Linked DNA regions of Natrinema sp. SYSU A 869. The protein of the gene in region 2 binds, or shares a complex with, the protein of the main gene of each other region. Links are inferred from orthologs where the notes say so. Each region holds a gene or a part of one and is shown on either strand. Other genes may lie near its edges.

The links.
Region 1: K6I40_RS13440 (region 2) and rpl7ae share a complex: the UniProt entries of both Methanocaldococcus jannaschii proteins name them as parts of the 50S ribosomal subunit. The link is inferred for Natrinema sp. SYSU A 869 from one-to-one orthologs.

The regions. Positions count from the first base shown.
Region 1 is NZ_CP082249.1:88,684-95,864, reverse strand. What follows is about bases 2,713-5,421. They hold rpl7ae (50S ribosomal protein L7Ae), read left to right. Parts: upstream 2,713-3,740; coding sequence 3,741-4,103; downstream 4,104-5,421. Other genes in these bases: ndk (nucleoside-diphosphate kinase), read left to right, coding at 4,695-5,159; K6I40_RS08535 (50S ribosomal protein L24e), read left to right, coding at 4,339-4,698; K6I40_RS08540 (30S ribosomal protein S28e), read left to right, coding at 4,115-4,339; K6I40_RS08550 (hypothetical protein), read right to left, coding at 2,713-3,458. In the rest of the region: tRNA(Met) cytidine acetyltransferase TmcA, read right to left, coding at 41-2,347; more of K6I40_RS08550, read right to left, coding at 2,418-2,712; K6I40_RS08525 (hypothetical protein), read left to right, coding at 5,667-6,074; sod (superoxide dismutase), read left to right, coding at 6,292-6,894; K6I40_RS08515 (FAD-binding and (Fe-S)-binding domain-containing protein), read left to right, coding at 7,097-7,181. UniProt on the Methanocaldococcus jannaschii protein: Multifunctional RNA-binding protein that recognizes the K-turn motif in ribosomal RNA, the RNA component of RNase P, box H/ACA, box C/D and box C'/D' sRNAs.
Region 2 is NZ_CP082249.1:1,060,446-1,067,736, forward strand. What follows is about bases 1,907-4,725. They hold K6I40_RS13440 (50S ribosomal protein L37ae), read right to left. Parts: upstream 3,540-4,725; coding sequence 3,273-3,539; downstream 1,907-3,272. Other genes in these bases: K6I40_RS13420 (prefoldin subunit beta), read right to left, coding at 1,907-2,155; K6I40_RS13425 (DUF2243 domain-containing protein), read right to left, coding at 2,222-2,764; K6I40_RS13430 (KEOPS complex subunit Pcc1), read right to left, coding at 2,848-3,114; K6I40_RS13435 (DNA-directed RNA polymerase subunit P), read right to left, coding at 3,120-3,254; K6I40_RS13445 (hypothetical protein), read right to left, coding at 3,645-3,851. Also shown: K6I40_RS13405 (LUD domain-containing protein), read left to right, coding at 1-825; K6I40_RS13410 (hypothetical protein), read left to right, coding at 937-1,380; K6I40_RS13415 (DUF3194 domain-containing protein), read right to left, coding at 1,502-1,756; more of K6I40_RS13420, read right to left, coding at 1,757-1,906; more of K6I40_RS13450, read right to left, coding at 4,726-4,772; 5'/3'-nucleotidase SurE, read right to left, coding at 5,119-5,964; K6I40_RS13460 (zinc ribbon domain-containing protein), read right to left, coding at 5,991-6,443; K6I40_RS13465 (hypothetical protein), read right to left, coding at 6,545-6,871; K6I40_RS13470 (hypothetical protein), read right to left, coding at 6,958-7,254. UniProt on the Methanocaldococcus jannaschii protein: Binds to the 23S rRNA.

The DNA.
Region 1 (7,181 bases), 970 kb from region 2 along the record:
CGCTTCTCGAGTCTCAATACTCTGAGTCGAGCAAACGAGATCAGTCGTCGGCGAATCGCTCCCGAACCTCGAGCGCCGCGTCCGTTCCGTAGTGGTCGACTAGCGGGCAGAACGCGTCGCCGATCGATCGCATGCACTGGCCCGATGACGGGTACTCGAGTCGGTCCGCGACCGTCTCCCAGTCGTAGCCTTGGAGGGCTCGCAGGACGAGCAATCGTTCCTCGCGGTCCGTCAGGGCGACGGTCTCGGGGTCGTCGACGAGGTATCGGACGACGAGGTCCCTGAACGGTCCGGGATCGACGTCGAACAGTCCCGGGCCGTAGGCCGCACCGGCGACGACCTGCCACTCGTGGTCCGTCAACTCGAGGGGTGGTCCAGCATCGGCGTCGACGGTTCGGAGGAGCGCTCGAGCGACGTCGGGTGCGAGGTCGTCGAGTGCGTCCGAACTGAGTGCGGCGAACCGGCGGGCGAACCAGTCGGCGTGGCGTTCGTGGAGTGCCTGACCGTCGTCGGTCATCGGCGCGAGCATGAGTGCGGAGTACTCGCCGCTGGCGTCGTTGCGGGTCGTCGAGACGTGGACCGTCCGATAGCCGTTCTCGCGCCAGAACTCGAGGAGGCCGGGCGTCGCGCCGAAGCCGGTGCCGAGCCAGTCGACTCGCTCACGGGACCGTCGGTCCCGTTCGTCGTTCGAGACGCGGGGCGTCTCGCCATCGGCGAACTCCTCGCGGATGCGCTCGAGGAGGCGTGAGCCGAGCCCGCGCGAGCGGGCCGCGTGATGGGTCGCGATCCGGACGACGCGACGGCCGACGGGTTCGCTCGCCGCCTCGTCGCGTAACTGGCTCGTCAGCACGTCCGGGAGCATGTTACCGCGGACGCGGCCGCCCTCGTACATCATCGCACGAGTGTCGGCGGGCAGGTCCCCCTCGCGAGCGAGCAGGGCGACGCTGACGACGTGGCCGTCGTGGAGTAACGCGCGCGCCGCGAGATTGGGTGCGTCGAGCAAGCGCGCGAGGTCGTTCGGCTCAGTCCGGTAGTGTGCGATGACGAGCAGGCCGAATGCCTCGCGAAGCAATCGGTCGTCAGCGAGGAGGTCGTCGGGCTCGAGTCGCCGATATGTGACCGTCTCAGGCGTCGCGTCGGCCACGAGCGGTTCGACCGGTGGGCGAGCATCGAGCAACAGTGCCCGGAAGGCCCACACCTCAACGGGGTCGCCCGCTGCGTAGCGGATCGGCTCGACGAGCGTGCAGTCGGTCACCGCGTGATCACTCTCCGAGAGCCGATCCCGGAAGCGGACCGAAAAGCCCCGCCCTGCGCCCTCATAGCCGTGGATCGTCGTCGCGAAGGCGACCCGATCCGCCGCGAGTAACGACTCGAGCGTCGCGACCGGCAGCGCCGCGGCCTCGTCGACGATGACGACGTCCGCTGACTCGAGGCTTTTGATGGCCGCGGTCGGCTCGAGGAATTCGATCGAGCCACCGGCGGCTGTCTCGATCCGATGGGGTCCGACGGTCGCACCGTCGCCCTCGAGCGCCTCGCAGAGTTCCCCCGCCCGATCGAACAGTTCCGCCGCGTTTCGGGCGTCAGGAGCGGTTACCAGGACGTTCTCGCCGTCGAGAGCGAACGCTCCCGCGGCCAGCCCGGCAGCGCTTGATTTGCCGCGGCCGCGATCGGCCTCGAGCACAACGGCCTGTTCGGCCTCACGAAGCGACTCGAAAGCGGCGACGGCGTCGACCTGATCGGCCGTGAGACAGGCCTCGTAGGCGGCGACCGGAAATCGGTGGTCCGGGGGCGGAGTCGGGGTATCCGTTGCCAGCCGCGGGGCTGGATCGGTCAGCCCATCGGCCTCGAGTCGATCGGTCTCGAGGTCGACGATCGCGATGCCGCGGTGTGCCCGCAGCGTCCCGACGAGGCGGCGTTTGAATCGGCTGGTGACGTCGTCCAGTTCGAACGGTGGGATGGCGAGCGATTCGTCGAACGCGCCGCGGCGGTCCGGCCACGCCTCGAGAGCCGGCGTCAGCAAAACGAGCAGGCCGCCACCGTCAACCGCGCCGGTGACTTTGCCGAGCGCGTTCGGCTGGAGACCGTCGTGGACATCGACGGCAATCACATCCCGTGTCGTCCCGAGGAGCTCGCTCGCGTTGACCTGTGAGAACTGTTCGCAGCGGAGTCTGTTGTCGGGACCGACCAGCGTCGTACCAGTGATCGGCACCGAGAGAGCATCGAGAATCGACTCGAGGGCGTCGTATCCGCGCTCGCGGTCGCCGGCGAGAACGAGTAGCCGGCGTTCGTTGACCCGTTGGGCTTCCTCGCGGAGTGACTCGGCGAGGCCGACGGCATCGACATCCATGTGTTCGGCTTGGGTCCTCGAGAGTAATAGGCCACGGAACGCCGACGACCGGACCGAAAGTCGAGGACGGCTATCGGCGAAACGGATCCGACGGACGTAGATACCACATTGCTTGCCCGGGGGTGTGATGGTGCCAGTGATCGTCGTCGAAGAACCCCGGATTTCGCCATCGGAACCGGCCGTTCGCCGTGTACGAGAACGGTTCGGGGAGTTCGGGCACGGTCACGACGGCCCGCTGGCACGCGGTGAACGATCGGTGGGCCGCATCACTCGTGGGGTGAAACGAGTGGTCCGCCGCGTCCTCGGAGCGGTCGCCTCGAGTTCGGATCTCGACCTTATCGGCCGGATGCGCGGCGGTATCGACGCCCTCGAGTCGCTGATCGAAGTGATCGACGAGTCGGACGGTATCGGCGTCGAACCCGTCGCGACCGCCGACGATAGTCGCCGTCGTCTCGAGAACGAGCCACGCGCGCTTGGGCCCGGTCGCCACCTGAACGCGGTCCCACCGATCGAATCCGCCGGGCCGGGTCCGACTTCGGATTCGCGAGGCCCCAACGGGAGTCAGCGAGTCGGCGGCGTTCGCCGGAACAGCGGCCAACGAATCAATTCCGGCACAGTCGCTACCGCCTGTCGAGAACGTTTCACCGAGTGCCCATGGGAGTTCGTCCGGGACGGAAACGTCGGTGTAGACATGCGTCTCGAGGCGTGTCGAGTGGGGAACGGCGGCGACCACGTTCATGTCGGCACTCCAGCTATCACTGCAGAATCCGTACGACCGTCCGTCTGCGTCACACGCCCGTTCGACCGTCAACCGGGCGTCTTCGCCGACGACGGCAACGATCGTCTCCGCTGCGAGCGCCGATCTCACTGTCTCCTCATCCTCGGTCGCAGCGAAGACGGCGAGATCGGCATCGGTCGGGTCGTTAACCCGCCTGACGTCGTCGACTCGTATCGTGACGGCGTCGGCGACGAAGATTGATTTTCCTCGCAGTCGCCGCGCGGGGGACTCGGCCGTCCGTGAACTGTTAGAGGGAGCACCACAACCGGCAGCGACACCGGCGAATCCGGTCACGGCCGCTGCGAGGAGGGCACGGCGGGAGCGTCGGGGCATACGCCCCTTATCTGTCGGAATCGAAATATATCTGTGGATACCCGGCGCGGTCGTCTCCGAAACCGCGTTCGCTCCGATCGATCCGTCTATGGGTATCGATCGCACGGCTTCGTACGTTTGAACACGCTTTTAAGGGGGGCAACGCTATTCGAGTGTACACCCTACGCGGGGTTGATGATGCTCCTAGCTTTACAGGACTCCGCCGGGATCGGCCCGGCACGGGCACCCAGTGCCCGGACGGCAGGGGAGCGCGAGCCCACGTGTAGGAGAGGTGAACAACCAATGTCAGTTTACGTAACCACCGACATCCCAGCCGACCTCGCTGACGACGCTCTCGAAGCGCTCGAGGTCGCACGAGACACAGGCCGAGTAAAGAAAGGAACGAACGAAACCACAAAGGCGATCGAGCGCGGCAACGCCGAGCTCGTCTACGTCGCCGAGGACGTCTCCCCGGAGGAGATCGTCATGCATCTCCCCGAACTCGCCGAGGAAAAGGGAATTCCCGTCGTCTTCATCGAGACGCAGGACGACGTCGGCCACGCAGCCGGCCTCGAGGTCGGCTCGGCCGCCGCGGCGGTCGTCGATGCCGGCGAGGCGGAAGATGACGTCGAGGACATCGCCGATAAGGTCGAGGACCTCGACTGAGGTGATCAGAGATGAGTGCTGAAGAGGAAGAAAGCGGCTCTACGCCCGCCGAGGTCATCGAGATCGTCGGCAAGACCGGCATGCACGGCGAAGCCATGCAGGTCAAATGCCGAATCAAGGAGGGCGAGAACCAGGGACGCATCATCACCCGTAACTGCCTCGGGCCGGTCCGCGAAGGAGACGTACTCCAGCTCCGCGAGACCGCCCGCGAGGCCGACTCCATCGGAGGACAATAATGGTCGAGAAACGAACCTGCGACTACACGGGCGAAGAGATCGAACCCGGCACGGGCATCATGTACGTCCAGACGGACGGCACCGTGCTCCACTTCGTCGACTCCAAGGCGGAGAAAAACTTCAAGCTCGGGCGCGAACCGCGCGACCTCGAGTGGACCGAAGAAGGTCGTCGCGGCAAGGGTCCCACACAGGCCGACACGCCTTCCGACGAGGAAGCCGACCAGACCGAGCAGGTCGAGGCCGGCGAAGACGAGGACCTTGAGACGGAAGCCGAAGCCGTCGACGACGACGAGGAAGACGTGCCCGCCGGGGACGAAACCGTCGACGAGACCGAGGAGTCCGAGGCCGAAGAAGCATGAGCGATCACGAACGCACCTTCGTGATGGTCAAGCCCGACGCCTTCGGGCGCGGACTGGTGGGCGAAGTCGTCTCTCGACTTGAGGACCGCGGGCTCAAGCTCGTCGGTATCAAGGTCGAGAACATGCCCCGTGCACGAGCGGAAGAGCACTACAGCGAACACGAGGACAAGCCGTTCTATGACGGCCTCGTAGACTTTATCACCTCGGGACCGGTCGTCCCGATGGTCTGGGAGGGCCAGGACGTGACCCGACAGGTCCGCCAGATGATCGGTGAAACCGACCCGCTCGAGGCCGACCCCGGGACGATCCGGGGCGACTATGCGCTCGATCTCGGTCGGAACGTCGTTCACGCCGCCGACCACGAGGACGAGGGCGCGAATGAACGCGAAATCGGAATCCACTTCGACGACGACGAGCTGATCGACTACGATCAGCACGACGCTGAGTGGCTCTACGAATAACTCCCTCGACGCACCCACGGTAACGGTTCGGACGTCACCGGGCTGCGTTGTGACGAGGATGATTCGCTCCATCGATTCTTCTCAACGGACTCAATTCGAGAGTGGGAACGCTGCGACCGATCTCTCGCGGCCGATCGTCTGCCACTCCATCGGACTCTGCTCCGTGTTCGAGACGAGGCAGCGGTCGATTTCTCAATCCGAAACATACGCCGACTTGGATTCGGAATGAAACGAACCGTTTCGACAGATGCTGGACTAGTCAGACTGAGCAGCGGTCCAAATCGTGAGTATTCGATGCCGTCTCCCCGTTGCCCGCTTCGTTGAAATTCAGCTACGTACCGCTTTACGGCTTTAGCGGTAGTATCTGTGAAACCTATCCGTTAGGATCGTCGAGATAGTGTAATATTTAACACAGGTATTTTCTAGGGAGACGTAAGGTCTAATGTGACGGCTGTTGAAGGGATCCGTGGTGGTTTCGAATGGTAACACACGGTAGGTGGTTTGTGGATGCGTGAAACGGAGGGAGCGGCCACGTTGACAGCGGACGTGACGCCGTCGCTGGACCTCGTTTTCGATCTGCTTTCGAACAGTCGACGACGATACGTCCTCTACTATCTCAACGATCAGTCGGATGGTGTCGCAACGATTGAAGACCTCACCGAGAGCGTTATCACCCTCGAGGAGGTGACGGTGCGTGGCGACGCGGACGAGGAGTCGACCGCGAGTTTGACGGCCGGCCACGACTCGCCGGACCAGCAAGCCGAGGTCCAGATGGAACTCCAACACATCCACCTGCCGAAACTCGAGGATGCGGGAGTTCTCGAACAAGATCGGCGTAGCGAGACGGTTCGGTACTGGAGCCAACCGTCGCTCGAGGAATGGCTCGAGCACGCACATCACAAGGAATTCGAGTAATTCGAGAAGAGCGGTACTATCGTCGTAGCAGCGGTCACGCGACGGTGGTCGATACCGATTGGGGTTGCTGAAAGATTTAATACTCAGTCCGTGGTTGGTCCACTGAAGTGTCGGTAAATCGCGAGACGGGACGGCCGTGTCTTTATGAGGTGTGATATCGTCTCACTCCTCAAAACTTAACAGGCGAGATACCGATACAGAACGTGAGGTGCATACTATGGCTGATCAGGAACTTCCACCACTGCCGTACGATTACGACGCGCTCGAACCGGCTCTATCCGAGCAGGTACTGACCTGGCATCACGACACCCACCATCAGGGGTATGTCAACGGTCTCAACTCCGCCGAGGAGACCCTCGCGGAAAACCGTGAGGAGGGCGACTTCGGCTCGACGCCTGGAGCCCTCAAAAACGTCACCCACAACGGCTGTGGCCACTATCTCCACACGCTGTTTTGGGAGAACATGTCCCCCAACGGCGGCGGCGAGCCGGAAGGCGACCTCGCCGACCGCATCGAGGAGGACTTCGGTTCCTACGAGGGTTGGAAGGGCGAGTTCGAGGCCGCTGCCGGTGCCGCCGGCGGCTGGGCGCTGCTGGTATACGACCCGGTTGCGAAGCAGCTTCGCAACATCGCGGTCGACAAACACGACCAAGGTGCACTCTGGGGATCCCACCCCGTCCTCGCGCTGGACGTCTGGGAGCACTCCTACTACTACGACTACGGTCCGGACCGCGGAGACTTCATCGACGCCTTCTTCGACGTCGTCAACTGGGAGAAGGCCGAAGAAGAGTACGAGAAGTGTCTCGGCCACTTCGAGTAAGCCCGTCAGCAGCGTAAGCGACGAAATCAGTCGATCTCGACTTTTATCGCCGGTCGTGTCACGGAGACAGTATCAGTGGTCAGTATCGCTCGAACGGGCCACGTCCCATCCGGTCGAGTGGACAGCCGACGCGACCCGAGTTCACATGTAGTGTGAGTAACTATCATGGTTTAACTGCGTGTGTACCGACCACACACCACATATGGCCGCCGAGGACAGTAGCGCCGACGCGATGGTTGAGGATCGGGACCAGCAGCGACAGCAACCGCCGCTCGAGGCGGAGCCGG
Region 2 (7,291 bases):
CCGACCTTCCAGCGCGAGTCGCTCGTCGACTGGTTCGAGAGGCGAGGCGGCTTCGCCGCCTCGAGTCAGCGTGCGGAGCGGGCTAACTCCCGGGACCGTGGGGTCGACATCGACCGCGAGGTCGTCCTCTACCCCGACGTCTACACGAACTACGTCGACGTCGACCGCGGGAAGGCCGCCGTCCGGACGCTTGAGGCACTGGGCGTTCCGGTCCGCGTGCCGGACCTGCCCGAGAGTGGGCGTGCGGCGCTTTCCCAGGGGATGATCGCAACGGCGGACCGGCAGGCCAGCCAGCTCTACGCCACGCTGGCAGAAGATTTAGACGCCGGGCGCGACGTGGTCGTCATCGAACCCTCCGATCTGGCGGCCATGCACCGCGAGTACGAGCGCCTGCTGCCCGAGGAATCCTTCGCACGACTCCGGGACGGCAGCTACGAGATCTGCGAGTACGTCTATGGCCTCCTCGAGAACGGAGCCGACTCGGATATGCTGTCGAGTGGCGATGGCGCGGAACCGGTCGCTTACCACTCCCACTGCCAGCAGCGCACGCTCGACCTCGAAGCGCCCACCGTCGCCGTCCTCGAGCGCTGTGGCTACGCGCCCGAAACCTCGAGCGCCGAGTGCTGTGGGATGGCTGGTTCGTTCGGTTACAAACGGGAGTACTACGAGCTCAGTGTGGACGTCGGCGAGCGGCTGGCGGGGGAGGTCGACGGCGCGGAGACCATCGTCGCATCGGGCACCTCGTGTGGCGACCAACTCGAGACGCTGCTCGAGCGGGACGTGTCGCATCCGATCGAGTTACTCGCGCCCGGCGCTCGAGCGTAACGTCGGCGCGCTGCCGGGTCCGGGTCAGACGCCGGTCGGGGTCCGTCCGGAGCGGTGTCGGTCGAACCGGATCCTCCATCGTTACGTGGCGGGAGAAATATCACTCGGGTAATGACTTCGCCATCGATACGCGATCACCTCCGACCGACCGACAGCGACTACCCGGACGGGATCTATCGCGTCGTCGGAACGGGCGACGATACCATCACCCTGCTCCAGGTCGGTGACGCGGACGGTCGACGGGTCACCACCGGAGAGATCGTGACGGTCGACGACGCGGAACTCGAGGCGTTCGAACCGGCCAAAAACCCGGACGGGAACCGACGGCTCGGAGCGAGCGTGATTTCGAGCCTCGAGATACTCTACTGGCGGTTTCGCGCCTTCGGGCAGCAACTGGCAGCGCACCCGTTCCCGACCGCCGTCGCCGCGGCGCTCGTCGCGATGGGCTACGCCGGTGACTCGATCGGGCCGCTCTCGGAAACCGCCGCGAGCGTGGCGCTGTTCGCCGGTGTCGTCTCCCTCGCATACGTCGGTAGCGGGTATCTAAGTCGGTAGCGTCCGCGCTGCTCGGAGACGGGTCTCCGACTCGGTCACGTTCGGAGCCCGACAGGAAATAGCCGGTCGCCACCCGTCGGTGAGTGATCGACACCGTGAGACGGACCTCGAGACCGTTCCGCTACCCTTCGAACAGCTCGTCGACCGCGTGCCGCGCCGCGAGCGCGGCGTCGTCAGCGACCTGTTCGGGGTCGGCCTCGTCGTCGTCCTCGGGCGCGTTGAGGTAGACGTCGACCTCGAGGATGCCGTCCTCGAAGACGACGGTCACGTCGTAATCGCGCACGTCGGACTGTTTGTACTGTGAAAAGATGACGCCTTCCGCGGCGTCCGAGGCCGTCTGGACGACGGTCTCGTCCGTCGGCTCGTCAGTCGACATTTACGCGCCGCCAGCGCCCGGGCCGCCGGGGCCGGCCGGACCGCCGCCCATGCCGCCACCGCCGAGCATGTCCTCGAGCTCCTCCTGGAGGCTCTCGAACTGGTCCTGAACGCGCTCTTCCTGCTTCTCGAGGGTCTCGAGACGGATCTCGAGGGAGTCGACCTTCTCCTCAAGGTCCTCTTCGGCCTGATCGTAGTCGGTCTCGACGAGGAGTTCGCCGACGTTTCGGTACATCGTCGTTCCCTCGTCGATGTTCTCGAGCTCGTCGAGGGCGTTCTGTGCCTCGGTGAGACCCGATTCCGCTTCCTGTTTCTGGACGGCGACTTCCTGTGCCGTCTCCTGCAGGTCCTGTAGCTGCTCGATTTTCTCTTGTGCTTCCGGTGGCAGGTTTCCTTGCATATCTCGACCGTCGCCCTCCGGACTGATAAAGCCAAGCTTTGTCTTCCGTCCCGGCGGCCCAGATCCCTATCCGCGTCCGCCCGTCGCGACCGTCTCGTCGCCGGTCGTCGGCGTCGTGGCGCTGTCGGTCCGGATCACGAGATACCCGCCACCGAGGAAGAGCGCACCCCAGAGCAGGAAGAGCGCGTCCCAGAGGACGATCGGTCCCGGTCCGGCGGGCCAGACGTGATGAATCCCGAGCAGTTGGTGATTCACGAGCCCTTCGAGGAGGTTGAAGACGCCCCAGCCCATGATCACCGCACCCAGCAGCGTCCGTCCGGAGTCGGGAACCGAATGAAAGCGCCACGCCCGCGAGAGTAGTACGACGCCGATGATGGTGAACACGTACGTCGCGAGGTGAAAGAGCCCGTCGGCCAGCACGTTGAGCTCGAGATCGGTCGCAACGCTCGAGTCCGGGTAGGACGACAGCATATGGTGGATCTGGAGGATCTGATGGAAGACGATGCCGTCGAAGAAGCCGCCTAACCCGAGTCCGAGCGCGAGGCCGGCGATCACCAGCGGCTTGGCATCCCGCCGCAGCCCGAGCCACGTTCCGTTCCGGTCGGCCATACGGCGGGTTCGGCGACGACGACGAAGACCGCGTTGCCTGCCGGTACAGGGATGGCGCGATGCGCTCAGTCGAGACTCCCCGTTTACTGGGACGCGAGAATAGCCTCGCCGGCGTCAGCGGTCCGTTCGGCGACATCGACCAACGAAAACCAGGTGTTCAGCGCTGCTCGAAGGGCGATAACGTCCTCGGCGGCAATGTCGATGCAAACGCGCGAGCCGTCCCGCTCGAGGGTCGTCTGCGATCGCTCGTCGTCGATCTCGCCGATTTCGCGGGTGACGCTCGCGGCGACGAGTTCGGCACGCGACGAGGTCTCGTAGTCGAACTCGAGGGTCGCGTCGTGAGAAGACACGCCGGTTACTGGACGCCGACTTCCTTGACGTCGCGGCTGCGTTCCTTCAGGAGTACGCGGTGGCCGCAGTAGGGACAGCGGACGCCGCCGTACTCGTCGAGCTGGACGTCGCGTTTACAGCGGGAGCATTTGTAACTCATACTGGGTCTCGAAACGCGTTATTCGTCGTCGTCCTCTGCGAGAGCAGCGCGGATGGAGCGCTGAACGGTACGGCCGGCGGGGGTCTCCGGACGGTACGCGCCGCCGGTGAAGACCTTGCCAGTCTCCTCGTTCTTCCAGATGCCAGTGCCGACGCGGGTGACGTCGTCGCCGTCGACTTCGGCGTTCTGCATGTCATCTTCGATCTCGCTGACGCGACGTCGGGCGACGCGGCCGTAGCGGGCACCGAACCGACCAGCGCTACCGACCTCTCCTTTGTTGGCCATAGTGGTCCACTCTATCGCCAGCGGATTCTTAAACCTGTTGAGTCGCGACGGTTCCCGCAGTCCTGATGGCTCCGGCGGGCTGACTGGCCCGTCGCCGGTCTCCGATCAGGAGTCGCCGATCCGCTCGGCGACCGGCCACGCGAGTAGTTCCAGGAAGACGAGCGCGAGCGCGGCGAGGTAGCCGGCGATCGCGAGCGGCGCAGTGAGCAGTCCCATGCCGACGCCTGGGGCCGCAAGCAGCGTACGAACGGCGAGGCCGCTCACCGCTAACAGCGGGATCAGGGTTAGGACGGCGTCTGGTCGCTCGACCATGGCTAATTATATCTAATTACGGCCGGGCCGTTAAGGCTCGGACAACCAGCAGGAACTGACACTTCCATCGACTCGTTACAATATTTGCTGCGGGACTCCCTGCTGCGGAACCGATATCGGCGGTTGGCAGTCCAAAACGCTGACTCGAACGGGCAGTGGCTACTGGAATTCCGAGTCGGCGAGCACGTCGTTGAGATCGTCCCGGATTCGCTCTCCCATCTCCCGGTCGCGAGCGGTCGTCACGACGCGGTTTTCCTGTACGCTCGAGCCGTTCCGGAGGAGCATTCGAACGTTGCCGCCATCGTCGGCGCGAGTCACTTTCGCGCGCATGCCCGACTGAGAGCCCTTCCCGCCGGCGTCGATGGGCCCGGGGATCACCTTCTTGACGTGGGGGTGGTCCGCGACAGTGTGGATGGCTCGCATCCCCGTTCGGCCGCCGATGAGCGTCGAGTGACTGCCGCTGATCTTCTCGGCCGGCGGCGTCTCGACGACATCGAGCGCGCGATTTCCGCGGCGCTCGAGGACCGCCCGAACGGGATCGTCGTCGTCGACGCGGTAGAAGGGGTGATGGATGTCCTCCCGGACGGCGCGAATGACCGTTCGCACGCCGCCGGCGTAGACCTCTTCAGGACGCTTCCGGCGGATCTCGTCGCCGATCAGTCCGGCGAAGTTTCGGAGTTCGATGGGTTCGTTCTCGCCGTCTTCGGGCGTTGTCGTAATCGCCGTCTCGCCGAGCACCTGCTCGTCTGCATCGATCTCGGCGTCTCTCGCTGTCGGCTCGTCGGGCTCGTCAGCGAGCATCGTGATGGTCGCCCTATCGCGCGCCGCCTCGAGGACGATTGCCTCGGTGTTGGTCTCTCGACAGACCAGACAGAAGTCCCCGGGTTTCTCGAGCGGCGATGCGCAGTGGCGACACTCCATAGTCGTTCTTGGCGGGACGGATGTAAAACAGGTCTGTTTCCGACCGGACGCGGTAGTCGTCGGTCGGACACCGCTTGAACGGACCGAAATTCAGTTCCCAGAGAGTACAACTCGGACCGACGCCGAGTCCGGATTAGCCGCTCCCGTCCGCATCGTCTCGTCGCTCCCGACCGCTCTCCGTGACGCCGTCACGTTACCTCGATATCGGTGAGACACACTGCCGTCTTCTCGCCCGTACTGCTTCCGAGAGCGACGGCTCCGAGCCAGCGTTCGATTGGATATCCCTTGGAACTGACTCCCTAAATGGTGTGGCTTTGAAATACCAGGAGACCATGACCGTCAGTCATTACAGGATTCGATCGAAGACGTTCTGCACCGGCTCCGTATCGACGACGTCGTAGGGAACCCGAAGTGGGGAGATCGATACCGCTTCCTCGAGCACGGCGTGGCGGTCGGTGTCCTCGCCGTCGGGAATGTCCCGGTTCGACATCTGTTGCCAGAGGCGGTTAGTCAACTGAAACGCGCCGTCCTCGAACGCCGCGTCCATCTCGTAGACTTCGGTCGGGCGCGTAATCGCGAAGCCGTTGGGCTCGCAATCCGGTCGGGGGACGTTGACGTTCAGGTAGTCCACCCGATCGAACAGGCCGGTGCCGGGTGTGGCGCTGACGAGATCGGCAGTGATCTCACCCGCTCGTTCGAAGTCCGCGGGCTCGAGGTCGTCATCGTAGCCCAGCGTGTCCATCGAGACAGCGATCGATGGAGTCTCGAGGAAGGCAGCCTCCATGGCGGCGCTGACGGTTCCCGATCGAGAGAAGACGTAGGCCCCGAGGTTCGCGCCAGAGTTACAGCCGGAGACGACGATATCGGGTTCGGGCTCGAGGCCTTTCGTGCCGACGATGGCGCAGTCATAGGGAGTGCCGTCGACGGCGTACCCGAGTTCGTGGTCGGTGTGAGGGACCGGCGAGGTGAACGAGTCCGTCTCTAGGTCCAGCGAGAAGTCGTCAGCATCGTCGCGCGACGACCTCGTCCGGCCGTAGGAGAGTGATCGGCCGACCGCGCTCCGATTCCGGTCGGGCGCGACAACGGTGACCGTGCCGACCGCTGAGAGGGCGTCGTACAGTGCCCGGATGCCGGGCGCGTCGATTCCGTCGTCGTTCGTCAGGAGAATATGGGGTTCCGAGTCCAGGTCCATTGGCTGGTCGTTCGATAGCGGGCGAGCTACGTAGCAGTTCGGTTCCCGGACGATGACCGACTGACCGTGTCCGCGAGTTTCGTCCCGCAGGCCGGACAGTACCGCGAGCCGTCGGCGACTAGCGCATCACAGTCGGGACAGGCTAGACTCTCGTCCGGGTCGGCGACGGCCTCGAGGGCCTCGCCACAGGACGGGCAGTAGTCGGCCGACATCGGGACATCCGCGCCGCAGTTCGGACAGCCGGTGGCGTCCTCCCAGAGAACGCGACGCTTCGATTTCGAGATGTAGTTGTACGCGCCCCACACAACATTGCCAAGTCCCATCGAGAACCAGAACGTCAGGACCGCGACCAGAATGTGCGAGACGACCGAACCGAACTCCCGGTCGACCATCACGACACGATCCGGCGTCTCCTCCTCGATCGCCCAGCCCTGCGCCACGAGGTCATCGATCTCTCGTTGCAGCCGTTTACTGTGCATGGACGTGGTAGGACTCGAGCGAGCAAAAGGGTGTCAGTGAAACCGGAGTTGTCACTGCCCCGTTTATATTCCGGATGAGTCTTCAGGGAAGCCGTTTGGGGTCAGTGCAGGCGTGCTGACACCCGGTCAATCACCGGACTGTGTGGGACGTCCATCGCGCGGTACATCCACCCTTGAACGAGAATTGAGACGAACAGTCCGCAGACGAGAATCATCGGATACCACGTCGTCGGGATTCCGTTCCAGTGCACCCACGACGCGCTAGCGACGCCGACGGCGGTGAACAGAATCGAACTGACGAGATGGAGCTTCGAGACCAGCGGCTCGCGCGATCGCTGTTCGGTGGTATAGATGCGCTGTTCGGCCAGCCCTAGTGATCCCTGAACGACGTACACTACCGACATAAATACGAAGAACAGCTCGAACATATAGGACGCTATTCGTGACAATCAGTTAATTCTTTTGTCGATCGCTCCCCCAGCAGTTCGACCGGGAGCCGAACCGGTCATCGCCGTCACCACGGCAGGTACCGCCGAAGACGAGCCACCATCGATGGCTCGTGTCGGACCCAGAGCGTCGTTCCCTCGGCGTCAAACACCGCCTCCGTGGCGGGAATCCGCTCGCCGTCCGGGAGGTGGAAGTACTGATCGCCGGCCGGAACCGTCCCGCCGCTGCTCGCACCGAACAGTGACTTCGATCGCCCTGTCGGCTCCGGAACGGGCTCGCTGTACTCGATTTCGTACACCGTCTGCCCGTCTTCGGTCGTCTTCCGCCAGTCAACTATTTCGCGGGTCTCGTTCGTTCCGATCATATTCGGGGATTCCCCCGATTTGCCGGCTGACGAGTGA